Regions from separate parts of the Mesorhizobium sp. M9A.F.Ca.ET.002.03.1.2 genome, predicted to be linked through region 2. Evidence: predicted binding sites of a transcription regulator. Region 2 holds the regulator's gene; the other holds the start of a gene.
The links. Region 2 encodes LexA, which represses DNA repair genes until DNA is damaged. Its sites were predicted from a motif close to TGTTCNNNNTGTGTTCNG; they were not measured.

Region 1 (8,975 bases), 3.2 Mb from region 2:
CGACCGACGAAACTGAGCACCGGATTGCCGAGATAGCGGTGCAGCGGCGGCATGGCGCCGGCCTCGATGCCGCCCTGGAAACGATTGCCCATGACCAGATCGGCGCCGTCGCGCAGGCGCGAGACGAACGCTTCCAGGGCGCCGAAATCATAGCTGTCGTCGGCATCGCCCATGATGATGAAGCGGCCCCTGGCGGCGGCGATACCGCCCAGGATCGCGGCGCCATAACCCTTCCGCGCCACCTGCACGACGCGGGCACCCTTTGCGGCTGCGATCTGCTGCGAGCCGTCGGTGCTGCCGTTGTCGGCGATCAGCACCTCGCCCGAGATCTGCGCCTTGTCGAGAAAGGCCTTGGCCTTGCCGATGCAGATGGCTAGCGTCTCGGCCTCGTTGAGGCATGGCATGAGGATGGTGAGCTCGAGCGGTCTGGTCGAGGCGGCGCGGATGGTGGTGACGGCGTTCATCGTTGTTCCATCGGGAGCTCCCGGTATGGGCGTTAGTCCGGCCGGAGAGCATTTGGTGCCTATCCTTGCACGACAAGGCTTAAGAAAACGATGACGCACAGCCTCGCTTTGTCTCCAACCGACCGACCGGCGCCCGGCCTGCAGCTGGCAATCCTCAAAATGTCGCGATTGGCAGATGACCGGCAAGCCTGTACAGGCAAGCACAGCTGCCCATCCGATCCGCCGGAGATCCGCCATGCCTCTGAAAATCGCCGTCCAGATGGACCACATCTCCACCGTCTCGATTGCCGGCGACACGTCCTTCGCGCTGTCGCTGGAAGCACAGCGTCGTGGCCATCAGCTCTTCCACTACACGCCCGACCGGCTGTCGCTGCGCGACGGCAAGGTGTTTGTCCGCATCGAGGAAATGCAGGTCCGCGACGAGAAGGGCAATCACTATTCGCTGGGCGAACAAGTGCGCACCGACCTGTCGGAGATGGATGTCGTCCTGCTCAGGCAGGATCCGCCGTTCGACATGAACTACATCACCACCACGCACATCCTCGAGCGCATCCATCCCAGGACACTGGTGGTCAACGACCCGGCCTGGGTGCGCAACAGCCCGGAAAAGATCTTCGTCACCGAGTTTTCCGACCTGATGCCGGAAACGCTGATCACCAAGGACAGCCAAGAGGTCGCCGCCTTCCGCAAGGAGTTCGGCGACATCATCGTCAAGCCGCTCTACGGCAATGGCGGCGCTGGCATCTTCCACCTGCACGAGGCCGACCGCAACCTTGCCTCGCTGCTCGAGATGTTCGGCCAGATGTTCCGCGAGCCCTATATCGTGCAGCGCTACCTGATGGACGTGCGCAAGGGCGACAAGCGCATCATCCTGATCGACGGCGAGCCGGTCGGCGCCATCAACCGGGTGCCGGCCGAGCATGATTCACGCTCCAACATGCATGTCGGCGGCCGCGCCGAAAAAACCGAACTGACGAAGCGCGAGCGCGAGATCTGCGCCCGCATCGGCCCGTCGCTGAAAGAGCGCGGTTTTATCCTCGTCGGCATCGACGTGATCGGTGACTACATGACCGAGATCAACGTGACGTCGCCGACCGGCATTCGCGAGGTGCAGCGCTTCGGCGGCGCCGACATCGCCAGCCTGTTCTGGGACGCGGTCGAGGACAAACGCAAGTAACTCCATCGCTCTCGGAACCAGCGTTCCCGACCAACAACGCAACGCAGCCCCGTTGCAGCCGCGGGCTCCCACCTGTTCCCGTAATGTTCTTGCCTTCGCCTGAAATCTGTGGTTGTCTTCTCCTGCCGCCGTTCACGGCATGATCGCACAGGCTTAGGCAAGCCTGCATCCGGGGTGAAAAAATGGTTGCGCGGGTCCGCACGGTCGCTTTCCAGGGCATCGAAGCCGTGCCGGTCGACGTGCAGGTGATGATCGCGCCGGGCAAGGTCAACATGCACATCGTCGGCCTGGCCGACAAGGCGGTGGCCGAAAGCCGCGAGCGGGTGCAGGCGGCACTGCATGCGTCGGGCCTGTCGATGCCGTCGAAGAAGGTCACGGTCAATCTGGCGCCGGCCGACCTGCCCAAGGAAGGCAGCCATTACGACCTGCCGATCGCGCTCGGCCTGATGGCGGCGCTTGGCGCCATTCCGGGCGACATGCTGGCCGGCTATGTCGTGCTTGGCGAATTGTCGCTCGACGGCACCATCGCCGCGGTGGCCGGCGCGCTGCCGGCGGCGATCGGCGCCAATGCCGAAGGCAAGGGGCTGATCTGCCCTTTCGCCTGCGGGCCGGAAGCGGCCTGGGCCGGCAAGGATTTCGACATATTGGCGCCACGCAGCCTGATCGCCATCGCCAATCATTTTCGCGGCACGCAGGTCCTGTCGCGGCCGGAAGCCGGCATCCGTGCCTCGGCGCGCGACCTGCCTGATCTCGCCGACATCAAGGGTCAGGAGACCGCCAAGCGGGCCCTCGAAGTGGCGGCGGCCGGCGGCCACAACCTGCTGATGATCGGACCGCCGGGATCCGGCAAATCGATGCTGGCGCAGCGGCTGCCGTCGATCCTGCCGCCGCTGGCGCCGAAGGAATTGCTCGAAGTCTCGATGATCGCGTCGGTGGCCGGCGAACTGGGCGAAGGAAAACTCACCGACCGGCGGCCGTTCCGCGCCCCGCACCATTCGGCCTCGATGGCGGCGATGGTCGGCGGCGGCCTGCGCGTGCGGCCGGGCGAGGCGTCGCTTGCCCATCACGGCGTGCTGTTCCTCGATGAATTCCCAGAATTCTCGCCGCAGGCGCTCGACGCGCTGCGCCAGCCGCTGGAGACCGGCGACTGCATGATCGCCCGAGCCAACCATCGCGTCACCTATCCGGCGCGCATCCAGCTGGTCGCGGCGATGAACCCGTGCCGCTGCGGCATGGCCGGCGAGCCGGGCTATCGCTGCCTGCGCGGCGAGCGTTGCCGCACCGACTACCAGGCGCGGATATCAGGCCCGCTGCTCGACCGCATCGATCTCCGGATCGAAGTGCCGGCGGTCTCGGCCAGCGATCTGATCCGGCCTGATAGGGCGGAGAAGAGTGCCGATGTCGCGCTGCGTGTGGCACGCGCCCGGACGATCCAGCGCGAACGTTTCGAACGGCTCGGCGCCACCTCCGCTACCACCAACGCGCATTGCTCGCCCTCCGTCATCGAGGAGGTCGCCATGCCGGATGAATCAGGCCTGTCGCTGCTCAAGGATGCCAGCGAAAAACTCGGCTTTTCCGCGCGAGCCTACCACCGGGTGCTGAAGGTGGCACGCACGCTGGCCGATCTCGAAGCCAGCGAGACGGTCGGCCGCATCCATCTGGCCGAGGCGATATCCTACCGCATGAGCTCGGAACGGATGGCGCAGGCAGCGTGACAGGGATCCGCTCCCTCGCCGGCGGGCTGGAAGCGGCCCGGGCCGGCAAGGAACTCGACAGTCTGACGCCACGCCTGATCGCTATCGCCATCCATTTCGCGGCAGCTACTTAACCGGGATCATGAGATGTGCGTAGGGAGTGCCCGCCCACATCACATAGGGACTCGACGTGTCCGGCTTGGGGTCCGTCGGATAGCCCTGCATCATATCCGTTGCATTGACGATCATCACGTGCGGGCCAGTCTCCACCCAATTGTTGCCTTCCTCGGGCTTCGTCGCATAAGGATCGGTGTTGCTCCCGTCGGTGCCGCCGGACAGCATATACATGAAGCCGACCTTGCCCTTGGGCGGTTCCTTTTTTCCGATCCACGCCACCGCCCATTCCATCGCGTTGGCATCGCCACACATTGGATCCGGGCCCGGCGAGGCCGGGTTGTCCGGCATGCACCAGAAGCCGTTTGTGCCCTCGCGCAATGTGCGCATCGCGCCCTTCTCATCCATGGCGTGGATCGTGGCGCCGCTTGCCACAGCGGGGGGCGCGGCGGATTCAGCGCTCTTGATCATCGCAGCGTCATCGGCGGCTGCGCCTTGCATCGCAAACAAACTACCCGCCGCCAAAAGGGCAGCGACCGTCAGAAGCCGTTTCATGGCCGTTCTCCGGTTTGAGTTGATCTTGTGCATGATGTCGGACGCACGGCCTCCCAGAGCCGTTTGTCGGTAATCAAATCCTAGCAGATCGCATGCATCGGGACAATGATGCTTTAGCGATCTCTAATGTCTGTCGGATGATTCAGGCTGCGCATGTCTGCAACGCGCCTTCGGCCTGAGCGCACGGATAGGCGCACAATTTCTACCTCACTGGAAACATCCAGAGCGAGGTCAGGCGTCAGCGACGCATCTCAAACATGCGTCGGACGATTTTCTATTTCGCGCCTCGTATCTTGAGACCGCGCCTTGGCAACGGCGGGCTGCTATCCAGCCCTTTCCTTCGCCTTCAGCTCCAGCCGCCGCGCGTGCAGGACCGGCTCGGTGTAGCCGTTGGGCTGGACCCGGCCCTTGAAGACGAGATCGCAGGCGGCGAGGAAGGCGATGGAACCGTCGAAGTCGGGCGCCATCGGCCGGTAGAGCGGATCGCCTGTGTTCTGGCGGTCGACGATCGCCGCCATGCGCTTCATCGTCTCCATCACCTGGTCTGAGGCGCAGACGCCATGGTGCAGCCAGTTGGCGATGTGCTGCGAGGAGATGCGCAGCGTGGCGCGGTCCTCCATCAGGCCGACGTCATTGATGTCAGGCACTTTCGAGCAGCCGACGCCCTGGTCGATCCAGCGCACGACATAACCCAGAATGCCTTGCGCGTTGTTGTCGAGCTCCTTCTGGATATCCGCCTGCGACCAGTTCGGCCGCACGGCGACCGGCACCGACAGGATGTCGTCGAGCTTGGCCTTGGGCCGGCTCTTCAGCGCTTGCTGCACGGCGTGGACATCGACCTTGTGATAGTGGGTGGCGTGCAGCGTCGCTGCCGTCGGCGACGGCACCCAGGCGGTGTTGGCGCCGGCCTTGGGGTGGGCGATCTTTTCCGCCAGCATCGCCGCCATAAGGTCGGGCATCGCCCACATGCCCTTGCCGATCTGGGCGTGGCCGGCCAGCCCGCATTCCAGCCCGGTGTCGACGTTCCAGGCCTCGTAGGCGGCAATCCAGGCGGCCTGCTTCATGTCGCCCTTGCGGATCATCGGGCCGGCTTCCATCGAGGTGTGAATCTCGTCGCCGGTGCGGTCGAGGAAGCCGGTGTTGATGAAGACGACGCGGTCCTTGGCGGCGCGGATCGCCTCCTTGAGGTTAACGGTGGTGCGCCGCTCCTCGTCCATGATGCCCATCTTGATGGTATTTTTTGCCATCCCCAGCAGCGCCTCGACACGATCGAATATCTCGACGGCGAAGGCGACCTCTTCCGGCCCATGCATCTTGGGTTTGACGACATACATAGAGCCGGCGCGGGAGTTTTGCCGGCGTCCGCCCGGCCCGACGTCATGCAGCGCGATCAGCGCCGTCATCGCCGCATCCATGATGCCTTCCGGCACATCGTTGCCGTCGCGGTCCGCTATCGCCGGATTGGTCATGAGGTGACCGACATTCCTGACCAGCATTAGCGAGCGGCCGGGCAGCGACAGCGCGCCGCCATCGGGCGCGGTATACGACCGGTCTGGATTGAGCTTGCGGGTAAAAGTCTTGCCGCCCTTGGTGATCTCCTCGGCAAGGTCGCCCTTCATCAGCCCGAGCCAGTTGCGGTAGACCACGACCTTGTCCTCAGCATCGACCGCGGCGACCGAATCCTCGCAATCCTGGATGGTGGTCAGCGCCGATTCCAGGATGACATCGGCGATGCCGGCGGGATCGGTCTTGCCGATCTGGTTGCTGCGATCGATTGATATCTCGATGTGCAGGCCGTTCCTGGTGAGCAGGACGGCTTCGGGATTGGCGGCGTCGCCGCGATAGCCGGCAAACTGTCCGGGATCGGCAAGCGTCGTTGCGCCGGCGCCCTCGCCCAGCCGCAACATGCCGTTGGCAACCGAAAGCCCGTTCACCCCTGCCCATTTGCCCGAGGTCAGCGGCACCGACTCGTCGAGAAAACTCTTCGCCCAGGCGATCACCCTGGCGCCGCGCTCGGGATTGAACCTCCCGCCCTTTTCGGCGCCGCCGGTCTCGGGAATGGCGTCGGTGCCGTAGAGCGCGTCGTAGAGCGAGCCCCAGCGCGCATTGGCGGCGTTCAGCGCATAGCGCGCGTTCATCACCGGCACCACCAGCTGCGGCCCGGCGACCACCGAGATCTCCGGGTCGACATTGCCGGTCGCGACCGAGAAGGCCGGCCCTTCCGGCACGAGATAGCCGATCTCCTTCAGGAACCCTTTGTAGGCTTCCATGTCGACCGGCGCGCCATTATCGCGGTACCAGCGGTCGAGCTTGTCCTGCATGGCGTCGCGCTTTTCGAGCAGCGCCCGGTTCTTGGGCGCCAGATCGCTAACGATGGCCGAGAAGCCGGTCCAGAAGGCGTCGGCTGCAATGCCCGTGCCCGGCAGCGCCTCGTTCACGATGAAATCATGAAGCTCGCGGGCAATCTGCAATCCGGCGATCTCGACGCGATCGGTCATCAGGGCTTCTCCAAGATGAAAGGCTTTGGCCGGGCCTTTGGCATGTCAGGGTGGCAGGGTCAATTCAGCTTAGGGTGTAGGGATCATTTCGTCATCCTAGGGCGGAGCGAACGCGAAGCGGAGCGCAGACCCTAGGATCCATGCCGTGACGGGAGTGAGAGTCGCTGCGATCCAGAATGAGGTGACCATCAGTGCCTCACAAGCTTCAGTTCTGCAGGCGTGGCGAAGCTCGAAGGTATCGGCATGGATCCTAGGGTCTCCGCGACGTCGCTTCGCTCCTGCTTCGCCCTAGGATGACGAAGGCGCAGGGTACTCACACCGCAATCCTTGGCCTGCCGGACGCCACCGCCACCACATGCGCCTCGATGAACATGCGCTGGCCTTCTACGGTGGAGACGCGGAATTCGCTGGCGACCTCGATCTCGGCGCTGTCGGTGCCGGCGTCCTTCGCCCGTCCGGCGGCAATGGCGCGGACATCGGTTTGCGCCGCCTCGATCGCCGCCGCCTCGCTAAGGAAATCGCGCACATTCTCGCCCGAGGCGACGCGAAACAGCCCCTCCTTGGGTTGGCTGACTCGCGCCTCCGCCGAGACCCTGACCTGGCCGACGACGGCGCCGAGCGCGTTGGCGACATCGGTATCCTCCGGCACGACGCAGCCATTGCCGACTAGCGGCGGCAGCCCCGCATAGTGCAGCGGTGCCGAGGCGCCGAGGCCGATGACCGGACGGTCGAGCGCGACGCTGAGCCGGGCGATGCCGGGGTGCGCGTCAACGGCGCGCTGCACCAGCGCATGGGCGACAGTCGCCGCGCCATCGAGCCCATCCTCGGCGAAGGCGGTTTCAAGGATGCATTCGGCCGACCAGCGGGTCAGCGTCAGCAGCACGCGTTCCGACAGCGCCTCCGGCGTGGCGGCGATGAACTGGCCGCGGCCGTCGCGCTTGCGGGCGAACAATTCGGCGCCGAGGCGGGCCGTCGCCGCATCCCAGTTGGCCTGCTTGCCCAGCACATGGGCGGCATCGGACGGGGTGAAGCCGCAGATGTGCACCAGCCCGCGCGCGACCAGCCGGTTCAAGGTGGCGTTCTGGGCGTTCGAGGTGAGCAGCCTGTCGAGGGCGAGCGGCACAGCACCTATCAACTCGTAGAGTTTTGCTTCGGCGCCGGTCAAGCCGGCGGCGAGCCGCTCCGGCACGCCGGTGCGGACGGCGAAGCGGCCGTCCATGCGGCCGGGATTTGGCGCGCGCAGCTGACGTTCCAGCTCTGATGTGACGGCCTCGCCATGCACCATGCCGGCCAGCGCCAGCGGCACCAGGCGGCGCGGCCCGAGCAGGATTCTTGGATTGAGCGCGCCATCCTCCAGCGCCACTTCGGAATCGCCGCCGAGGCCGAAGGTGCGCATGGCGACGGCCTCGACCATGGTGCGGAAGCCGCCGACGGTGGCGCCTTCCGGATCGAGCCTGGGACGGCCCCCGTCGAGCACGGCGACGTCGGTGGTGGTGCCGCCGATGTCGGAGACCACCGCATCGTCGAGGCCGGTCATGTGGCGGGCGCCGACGAGGCTGGCGGCCGGGCCTGAAAGAATCGTCTCGATCGGCCGCTGGCGGGCAAACGCCGCCGAGACCAGCGCGCCATCGCCGCGCACCACCATCAGCGGTGCGGCAATGCCGCGCTGGCCAAGAAAGCCTTCGGTCGCCGCCACCAGCCGGTCGATCATCGAGATCAGCCGGGCGTTGAGCAGCGTCGTCAGCGCCCGGCGCGGACCGCCGAGCTTGGCCGACAGCTCGTGGCTGGCGGTGACCGGCAGGCCGGTCCTTTCGCGGATCAGGTCACGAGCCGCGATCTCATGCGCCGGGTTGCGAGTAGCAAAGTAGGCGCAGACGGCAAAGCCGGACACCGAGGCGCCGAGTTCCGGCATCGCCGCCTCCAGTCCGGACAGGTCGAGCTTGGCCGCATTGCCGTGGACATCGTGGCCGCCGGGGCAGAACACCACCGGGTCGGTGCCGAGCGCGGCCTTCAGCCCGTCGCGCGCCAGATCACCTTCGGAAAAGCCGATCATCACCAGCGCCACGCGCCCGCCCTGGCCCTCGACCAGCGCGTTGGTGGCGAGCGTCGTCGACATCGAGACAAGTTTTATCGCCGCAGGATCGGTGCCGGCTTTTTGCAGCACCGCATCGACCGCGCCCGAGATGCCGACCGCAAGGTCATGGCGGGTGGTGAGCGCCTTGGCCTTGGCCAGCACTTTGCCTTGGGGGCCACCGGCTTCCGACCACAGCACGGCGTCGGTGTAGGTGCCGCCGGTGTCGATGCCGAGGAAGAGAGGTTTTGGCTTGGCGGTCATTTCTTGGCGCGGTCCGGAGATTTTGTTCTCCGCCCTTAGCCGATACGGACCGGCCGATAAAGCCGCGAGCGTCTGTCGCGCGCTATTTCGCCGTGACAGTGCCCTTCATTGACGCGTGGATCGAGCATTTGAAGGGGT
Region 2 (8,975 bases):
CCGGCCAGCGCATATTCGCGGATCGCAGCCTCCGCCGCAGCGGCCGTCCAGTCGCCTGAAACCGCCTTCAGTGCCGCGTGGGCGCCCCGCAGGATCTCACGCGCTTCACCACCGAGCAGCGCCGCCGCCTTCTCCTCGATCGGTAGCGGCCGCTGGGCGAACAGGAAGGCGGCACCGTCGGCCAGCTCGACCAGCGTCTTGGCGCGCTCCTTCAAGCCGGGCAGGGCGGCAAGCAACTGCGCCTTGCTCTTGTCGTCGAGCCGCGCGGCGATCGCTGGTCCGCCTTCGAGATAGGGCAAGGTGGCGATGAAGATATCGAGCAATTCGGCGTCGTTCATCCGACGCATGTGCACGCCGTTCAGCGCCTCGAGCTTGGCGAAGTCGAAGCGGGCGGCTCCCTTGTTGACGTCGCCTATGTCGAACCACGCAACCATGTCGGCGATCGACATGATCTCGTCGTCGCCGTGGCTCCAGCCGAGCCGCGCCAGGTAGTTGAGCAGTGCCTCGGGCAGGTAGCCCATGGCGCGATAGGCTTCGACTCCGAGGGCGCCATGCCGCTTCGACAGCTTGGCGCCGTCGGCGCCATGTATCAGCGGGATATGCGACATCGACGGCACCTCCCAGCCCATGGCCCGATAGATCACCGTCTGGCGGGCGGCGTTGGTCAGATGGTCGTCGCCGCGGATGATGTGGGTGATGCCCATGTCATGGTCGTCGACGACGACGGCATGCATATAGGTCGGATTGCCGTCCGAGCGCAGGATGATGAAATCGTCGAGATCCTTGTTGGGGAAGCGCACCTCGCCCTGCACTCGGTCATGCACCACCGTCTCGCCGTCGGTCGGCGCCTTGATGCGGATGGCACCCTTGGCGCCGGCCGGCGCCTCCGACGGGTCGCGGTCGCGCCAGCGGCCGTCATAGCGGGGCGGCAGCCCCTTGGCCCGTGCGCTCTCGCGCATCGCCTCCAGCTCGGCCGGCGTCGCATAGCAGTAATAGGCCTTGCCGAGGCGCACCAGCTCCTCGGCGACCGCGCGATGGCGCGGCGCGCGCTCGAACTGCGATACCGGCTCGCCGTCCCAAGTGAGGCCGAGCCAGGAGAGCCCATCGAGAATGGCGGCGGTTGCCGCGTCGGTCGAACGCTCGCGATCGGTGTCCTCGATGCGCAGCAGCATCGTGCCGCCGGTGTGTTTCGCATACAGCCAGTTGAACAGCGCCGTGCGCGCCCCGCCAATATGCAGGAAGCCGGTGGGCGAGGGGGCAAAACGGGTGACGACCTTGTCGGACATGGAACTCTCGGGGCAAGCGCAGGAAACGGATGTGGCGGTGCGGACTTTCGCGCGTCGCGCGTTCATGTAGCATAGGAGGTCAAGGGCGCAAGGGGCAGACCCGATGGCTGGACCAGGCCGCGATGCGGACGAGAGCGACGGCGCGGTCAGCAGCGTCAGCGAACGGTCGCTGTTTGCCACATCGGTGCCTGTCATACCGGCGCCGGATTCGCTGCCACGCCTTGATGTCAGCCCCTGGCCCCCTCAGGGGCTTGCAACGGTCCCGAGCCCGAAGATCGGCCCTGCCCTTCGCCTGCGCGGACACCTTCGCCGTCTTTCGCCGTCCGGCATCCGCAACAGCGTGGTCTCCGCGGCCAGCCTGGAAATCGACCGTGGCGTCGCCTTCTTGCTGGTGCCGGTTTTCCTGGCATGCGGGGTGATCTTCTATTTTTCATTGGCGAGCGAACCGGACTTTTCGCAACCCATCGCCGTCGTCGTCCTCACGGCATTGTGTGCGGCCGCCTCGCGCTCATGGCGCAAAACGCATCTGTGCTTCGTGGTGACGCTGCTGTGCGCGCTCGGCGTGCTCGCCGCCAAGGTCGAGACATGGCGCGCGGGAACGCAGATGCTCGGCTCGGAAATCCCGACCCGGCTGACCGGCCGTGTCGTTAGCCTCGACCGGATGGCGAACGGTCGCATCCGGCTGACCATCGATGTGATCTCGACCGCCCGGCCAACGCTGCGCTACATGCCGGCTCGGATTCGCGCTTCGGCGATGAAGATACCGCCTGAGATGACCGCCGGATCAAAAGTGACCGGCTATGTCAGGCTGCTGCCACCAACCGGCCCGGTGCGGCCGGACGGCTATGATTACTCGTTCGACAGCTATTTTGCCGGCATCGGCGCCAGCGGCTTTTTCCTTGGCACGCCAAAGGTCATTCCCCCGAATGGTTCACCAGATGGGACACCGCTTGCTGCGCGTCTTTCTTCCGCAGTCGAGAACGCGCGGGAGAGCATCGCAGTCCATGTTCGCAGTCAAGTTGGCGGTGCCGAAGGCGAGATTGCCGCCGCGCTGATTGTCGGCGTGCGCGCTGGCATTCCCGAAGAGATCAACGAGGCGATGCGGCGCACCGGCATCTATCACATCATCTCCATCTCCGGCCTGCACATGGCGCTGGTTGCCGGCACGGTCATGGCGCTGCTGCGCGGCGCCTTTTCGCTGTTTCCCGATTTCTCCTCGCGACGGCCGGTCAAGAAATACGCGGCCGCGGCCGCGCTTTTTTCGATTGCAGCCTATCTCATCATTTCGGGCGTCGTGGTCGCGGCCGAACGCAGCTTTATCATGCTGGCGGTGATGCTGATCGCCGTGCTGTTCGACCGGGCGGCGCTCACCATGCGCAATCTGGCGATCTCGGCGATTGCCGTCATCGTCGTATCGCCGCATGAGGTTGTCGGGCCGAGTTTTCAAATGTCCTTCGCCGCGACCGCGGCGCTCGTCGGCGCCTATGCCGGCTGGTCCGACTACCGAGCAGGCAGGGCCACCGCGCCACCGCCGCGACGATCGCCGCTCGGCTTCGTCACGCGAAAATTCCTGGTGGCGATGGGCGGCCTTGCCATGACCTCCATCATCGCGGGAAGCGCGACGGCGCTTTTTGCCATATGGCATTTCCAGCGGGTCTCGCCACTCAGCCTGTTCGCCAATCTGGCGATCATGCCTGTTGTTTCGCTGGTGGTCATGCCTTTCGGCGTTCTTAGCGCTCTGGCGATGCCGTTCGGTGCCGACGGGCCTTTCCTCTATGTGATGGGCAAGGGGCTGTCAGCGATGATCGTCCTATCCGGATGGATCTCGGAGCGCTCGCCCATCGACGCGGTCGGGCTGATTTCGATGCAGTCGGTCCTGCTGGCGACGATCGCTCTTGTCATCGCGACCATGGCGACGACCTGGCTGCGGCTCGCGGCGCTTCCTTTTGCGCTTGCCGGCCTGCTGACGATTTCCGACACACGCACGCCCGACGTGCTGATCTCGGAGAATGCGCGACTGGTCGCTCTGCCGGTCGGCGGCGGTGAGCTTGCCGTCAACCGGGCGCGCCCGAACGAATTTACCATCGACAACTGGAAACACGCCCTGAAGGCCGAGACGATCATCATGCCGGAGACATTCGCCAAGACGGATATACAATTCGACATCACCGATCCGGCAGACCTGCCGCCGGGCGCGCCTTTCTACTGCACCGCCGGCCTGTGCCTTGCCCGGCATCCGTCCGGTGCGATCGTCGCGCTCGCCGACGACCGCAAAACCGCGCGGCCAGCCTGTGCCTTTGCGGACTTGATCGTCATCGACGATGCGACAGCCTATTATGATCCCTGCCGCAATCCGCTGGTCCTCGTCGTGACCAAACGGCAACTCGCTCGCATGGGCAGTGCCGCCGTCTTCTTCGATCCGCAATCGGCGACGACGCGCGCAAAAATTCGTTTCGCCGTCGAAGAACCGTACCGGCCCTGGCATGTACAGCGACAGTTTTCTCGAGAGGCGAGGGGGCTGCCGCCATACCGCGAGGCCGAAAAACCCAAAAAAGCCGCCGCTCAGTAACGCCGAATCAATCCGACGAGCTTGCCCTGCACCTTGACCCGGTCAGGCCCGAAAATGCGCGTCTCATAGGCCGGATTGGCGGCTTCCAGGGCGATCGAGGCGCCTTTGCGGCGGAACCGCTTCAGCGTCGCTTCCTCCTCGTCGACCAGGGCCACGATGATCTCGCCGGGCTGGGCGGTGTTGGCGTTGCGAATAATGACCGTGTCGCCGTCGAAAATGCCGGCCTCGATCATCGAATCACCCTTGACCTCCAAGGCATAATGCTCGCCGCCCATGATCATGTCCGGCGGCACCGAGATCGAATGCGTCTGGTGCTGGATGGCATCGATCGGCACACCGGCAGCGATGCGGCCCATCACCGGGATGGATACGGTGGCAATGACGTCGTCGTCATTGCCGGCCGCAGGCATGCGTGAAGGCGCTGGCTTGACCTGTCGTCCGAGGTTGCCCTGACCAAGACTGCCTTGAATGACGCTCGGCGAGAATTTGCGCGCCGCATTGAGACCGGGCGCGATCGAATCGGGCAGGCGCAGCACCTCCAGCGCGCGGGCGCGGTTGGGCAAGCGGCGAATGAAGCCGCGCTCCTCCAGCGCCGTGATCAGCCGATGGATTCCCGACTTGGAGGCGAGGTCGAGCGCTTCCTTCATCTCGTCGAAGGAAGGCGGAATGCCGCTTTCCTTCAGCCGTTCGTGGATGAACATAAGCAGTTCATGTTGTTTGCGTGTCAGCATCGCGACCCCCAACAGAATCAAAAAACAAACCCAGAACAAACACTATCTGTTCCAGTTGTGTTCCGCAACCGTTTAAAGTTTAATGAATCTGTTGACGTTTTGTTCAGCGTAGCATCAGCACGCTGCAGGCAGCGCCCGTCGTGGCTGCGGGAGCGAATGGCTCGCGCACGATCAGCCCGTTGGCGTCGGCCAGCATTCTGAGCATCGAGGAATCCTGGATGCCGAACGGCGTCGCCTCAAGCAAGCCGGCTTCTTCCTTCACCATGGCGCGTACATAGTCCTGCCTGAGATCGTTGGCCGGCATCGCAGCACCCAGCCGCGCCTCACGGATGTCCTGCCGGTAGGCACGGCCGCCGAGCCGTGCAAGCAGCGGCTTCAGGAAGAGCTGCGTGCAGACCAGGCTCGCCACCGGATTGCCGGGCAGGCCGATGCAGCGGATGCCGCCCAGCCGGCCGAACATCAGCGGTTTGCCGGGCCGCATGGCGATCTTCCAGAAATCGAGCGTCATGCCTTCGCCGGTCAGCACGTCATGAACGAGGTCGTGGTCGCCGACCGAGGCGCCGCCCAACGTGACGATGACGTCGGCTCCTGCGTCGACCGCTTTTTTCACCAGCGCGGCGATCGCCTCCTTGCGGTCTGCGGCGATGCCGAGATCGAGCACACGCGCGCCGACCGAGCGGGCCGCGGCGGCGACGCCATAGGCATTGGACGAGATGATCTGGTCTGGGCCGAGGTCGCTGCCCGGCGGCAGCAATTCGTCGCCGGTGGCGATGATGGCGACCAGCGGCCGTTTCACCACGCTGACCTGCGGATGGTTGGCTGACGCCGCCAGTGACAAGGCCGCCGGATCGAGCAGGCGGCCTTTCCCCAGCAGAACGTCGCCCTTTGAGAAATCGAGCCCGAGGCGGCGGATGTTGCGGCCTTCAACCGTCGATGCGGTCACTTCGATGCTGCCGCCGCCAAGGTCGCGGACATTCTCCTGGATGACGATGGTGTCAGCGCCTGCGGGAAGCGGCGCGCCGGTGAAGATGCGCACGGCCTGCTTCTCACCGACCGTCCCGGCGAAGCCGCGGCCGGCCGGCGCCATGCCGATCACCGAAAGCCTTGCGGGTACGGACGCGACATCGGCGGCCCGCGCGGCATAGCCGTCCATGGCGGACGCGTTGAAGGGCGGCTGGGTGCGGAGCGCCACGAGCGGCTCCGCCAGCACGCGGTCGGCGGCGGCTATCAGGGCGACGCTTTCGGCTTGCGAGGGCGCAGCACCTTCAAGCAGGCGCTCGAGCGCCTCGGTGACCGGAAGCAGCGCCATTATTGCCCAGCCCCTTGGGCGCCCACCTTGTAGTCGCCGGATTTGCCGCCGGTCTTTTCCACCAGCCTGATGCCGGAGATCACCATGGCCCGGTCGACCGCCTTGGCCATATCGTAGATGGTCAGGCAAGCGACCGAGACGGCGGTCAGCGCCTCCATCTCGACGCCGGTCTTGCCGGTGACACGGGCCAGTGCCGTGACCCTCAGGCCGGGCAGCGTCGCGTCCGGTTCGATCTCGACGGATATCTTGGTCAACAGCAGCGGATGACAGAGCGGGATCAGCTCATGCGTCCTCTTGGCCGCCATGATGCCGGCGATGCGCGCCGTGCCCAGCACGTCGCCTTTCTTGGCATCGCCGTCGACGATCATCTTGAGCGTCTCTGGCAGCATCGAGACAAAGCCCTCGGCGACCGCCGTGCGCGTCGTCTCAGCCTTGTCACCTACATCGACCATATTGGCTTCACCCTGTGCGCCAAGATGGGTGAGGGCAGGCGTCATATCAGATCGCCTCTGCCGGCGCCTTGCCCGTCAAAAGCAGGCGCGTTGCGGCGGCCACATCCTGTTGCCGCATCAGGCTCTCGCCGACGAGGAAGGTGCCGATGCCGCTTTTTTCCAGCTTGCGGCAGTCGTCATGCGAGAAAATACCACTCTCGCTGACCAGCAGGCGGTCGGCCGGCACCATCGTCGCCAACCGCTCCGAGGTATCGAGACTGGTTTCGAACGTCCGGAGGTTGCGGTTGTTGATGCCGATCAGCCGCGACGACAGTTTCAGCGCGCGTTCCGTCTCGGCCTCGTCATGCACCTCGACCAGCGCGTCCATGCCGAGCTCGAAAGCCGTCGCTTCGAGGTCCCTGGCCACGGCGTCATCGACGCTCGCCATGATGATCAGGATGGCGTCCGCGCCCCACGCACGGGCTTCGAACACCTGATAAGGCTCGAACAGAAAATCCTTGCGCAAAGCGGGCAATGTCACGGCGCCGCGCGCATCGGTAAGGAATTCAGGCGCACCCTGGAAGGACGGCGCGTCGGTTAGCACCGAAAGGCAGGCGGCACCACCTTTCGCATAGGCTCTGGCCAGCGCCGGCGGATCGAAATCGGCGCGGATCAGGCCCTTGGACGGGCTCGCCTTCTTGATCTCGGCGATCAGCGCGAAACTGCCGGATTTGCGTTTGGCTTCAAGGGCCGAGAGAAAGCCGCGTGGCGCCTCTGCATCCTTCGCCCGCGCTTTGATCTCAGCAAGCGGCACGCGCGTCTTCGCCGCCGCGATCTCCTCGCGCTTGTAAGCTTCGATCTTGCGCAGGATATCAGACACGGCTCTATCCGTTCGAAATCTCGACCAGTCGGTCGAGCACCTTCAGCGCGCGGCCGCTGTCGATGGCTTGCGCCGCCGTCGCCACGCCGTCGGCAAGCGTCGTCGCCTTGCCCGCCACCACCAGTCCGGCGCCGGCATTCATCAGCACTGTGTCGCGATAGGCGCCGGCAGCGCCGCCCAGCATGTCACGCAGCGCCTGGGCGTTGTAGGCAGCGTCGCCGCCGCGCAACTCCTCCTTGGTATGACGCTTCAGCCCGACCGCTTCCGGGGTCAGCGTAAAGCTTCGGATCTCGTCGCCGACCAGCTCGGCCACCTCAGTCTCGCCGGTGGTGGTGATTTCATCATAGCCGTCGCCATGGGCGACCCAGGCATGGTCGGCGCCCAGCGCCTTCAGCGTCTCGGCCACCGGCATGATCCATTCCGGCAAGAACACGCCGACCATCTGCCGGCTTACACCAGCCGGATTGGAGAGCGGGCCGAGCAGGTTGAAGATGGTGCGGGTGCCGAGTTCAACGCGGGTCGGGCCGACATGCTTCATCGCCGGATGATGCGCCGGTGCGAACATGAAACCGACGCCTGCGTCGTGGATGCAGCGGCCGATCGTTTCGGGCGGGATATCGATCTTGACGCCGAGCGCCGTCAGCACGTCGGCGGAGCCGGTCTGCGAGGACAGTCCGCGGTTGCCGTGCTTGGCGACCGGCACGCCGCAGGCGGCGATGACGACGGCGGATGCGGTCGAGATGTTGACCGAGTGCGAATTGTCGCCGCCGGTGCCGACGATGTCGACCGCGCCAGCGGGGGCGTCGACCCGCAGCATCTTGGCGCGCATGGTGGCGACGGCGCCGGAAATCTCGCTCACCGTCTCGCCGCGCACGCGCAGCGCCATCAGGAAGCCGCCGATCTGGCCGGGGGTAGCGTCGCCCGACATGATGATGTCGAAGGCTTCGCGCGCCTCCTCGAAGGAAAGGGCGGTGCCGGCGGCGACCTTGGCGATATGGGGCTTGAGCGTGCTCATCTGGTCAGGGCTTGGGCAATGGCGGTCTGGTCGACGCGAACGTCGTATTGCGTCTGCAGCTGCGCCACCAGCTGGCCGAGCAGGTCGTCGGACATACCTGACGTAAAGGACTTCTGCGCGTCGTCCGGCACCAAACTGGCGTCAGCTCCGGCAGGTTCGAAGACTTCGGCGATCTTGAACAGAATCTGTCCGTCGCCGGTGGGCGAGGGGATCAGCCCGGTCCCGCCTTCGCCTTCGCCGAACATCGCCGCGGCTCCTTCCTTGCCGAAATCGACGTCGTCCGCCTCGCGCTTGACGCCGCGCTTGGTCTGCTTCTCGAGCTTGAGCTCGCCCGCGATCACATCGAGCGTGGTGCCGGCCTCGAGGCGTTTTTCGAGTTCGTCCGCTTTTGCGGTGAGCCGCTTGGTCGTTTCCGCCGCCGTCCAGTCGGTCACCACCTTCTGGCGGACTTCATCCAGCGTGCGGTCGCGGGCCGGCGTGATCGAATCCACTTCGTAGAACACGAAGCCGTTGTTGGCTGTGGTGAGGTCGGGATTTTCGGTGCCGGGCTCGGCGTCGAACGCCGCCTTGATGAGCTCCGGCGATTCCGGCAGATCCTCGACGATGGTGCCGTCCGGCCTCTGGCCGGTGCGATCGATCGCGTCGATGGTGACGACCTTCAGCTTCAATTTTTCGGCTGCTTGCGCAAGCGTGCTGCCCGAAGCGCGGATATCTTCGTAGTTGTCATGCACGTCCAGCAGAATGCGGTTTGCCT

Region 1: the regulator LexA is predicted to act here: its motif matches at 1,715-1,732, upstream of EJ066_RS07750 (YifB family Mg chelatase-like AAA ATPase).

The regions. Positions count from the first base shown of each region.
Region 1 is NZ_CP034443.1:1,534,877-1,543,851, reverse strand. Features, by position in the region: gene EJ066_RS07760 (glycosyltransferase family 2 protein) at 1-464, opposite strand, end outside; gene gshB (glutathione synthase) at 700-1,641, shown strand; gene EJ066_RS07750 (YifB family Mg chelatase-like AAA ATPase) at 1,824-3,356, shown strand; gene EJ066_RS07745 (hypothetical protein) at 3,462-4,004, opposite strand; gene EJ066_RS07740 (malate synthase G) at 4,328-6,502, opposite strand; gene EJ066_RS07735 (hydantoinase/oxoprolinase family protein) at 6,816-8,837, opposite strand; gene EJ066_RS07730 (cupredoxin family copper-binding protein) at 8,920-8,975, opposite strand, start outside.
Region 2 is NZ_CP034443.1:4,795,417-4,804,391, forward strand. Features, by position in the region: gene gltX (glutamate--tRNA ligase) at 1-1,286, opposite strand, end outside; gene EJ066_RS23140 (ComEC/Rec2 family competence protein) at 1,390-3,855, shown strand; gene lexA (transcriptional repressor LexA) at 3,849-4,586, opposite strand; gene glp (gephyrin-like molybdotransferase Glp) at 4,690-5,895, opposite strand; gene moaC (cyclic pyranopterin monophosphate synthase MoaC) at 5,895-6,392, opposite strand; gene trpC (indole-3-glycerol phosphate synthase TrpC) at 6,394-7,206, opposite strand; gene trpD (anthranilate phosphoribosyltransferase) at 7,211-8,221, opposite strand; gene EJ066_RS23170 (SurA N-terminal domain-containing protein) at 8,218-8,975, opposite strand, start outside.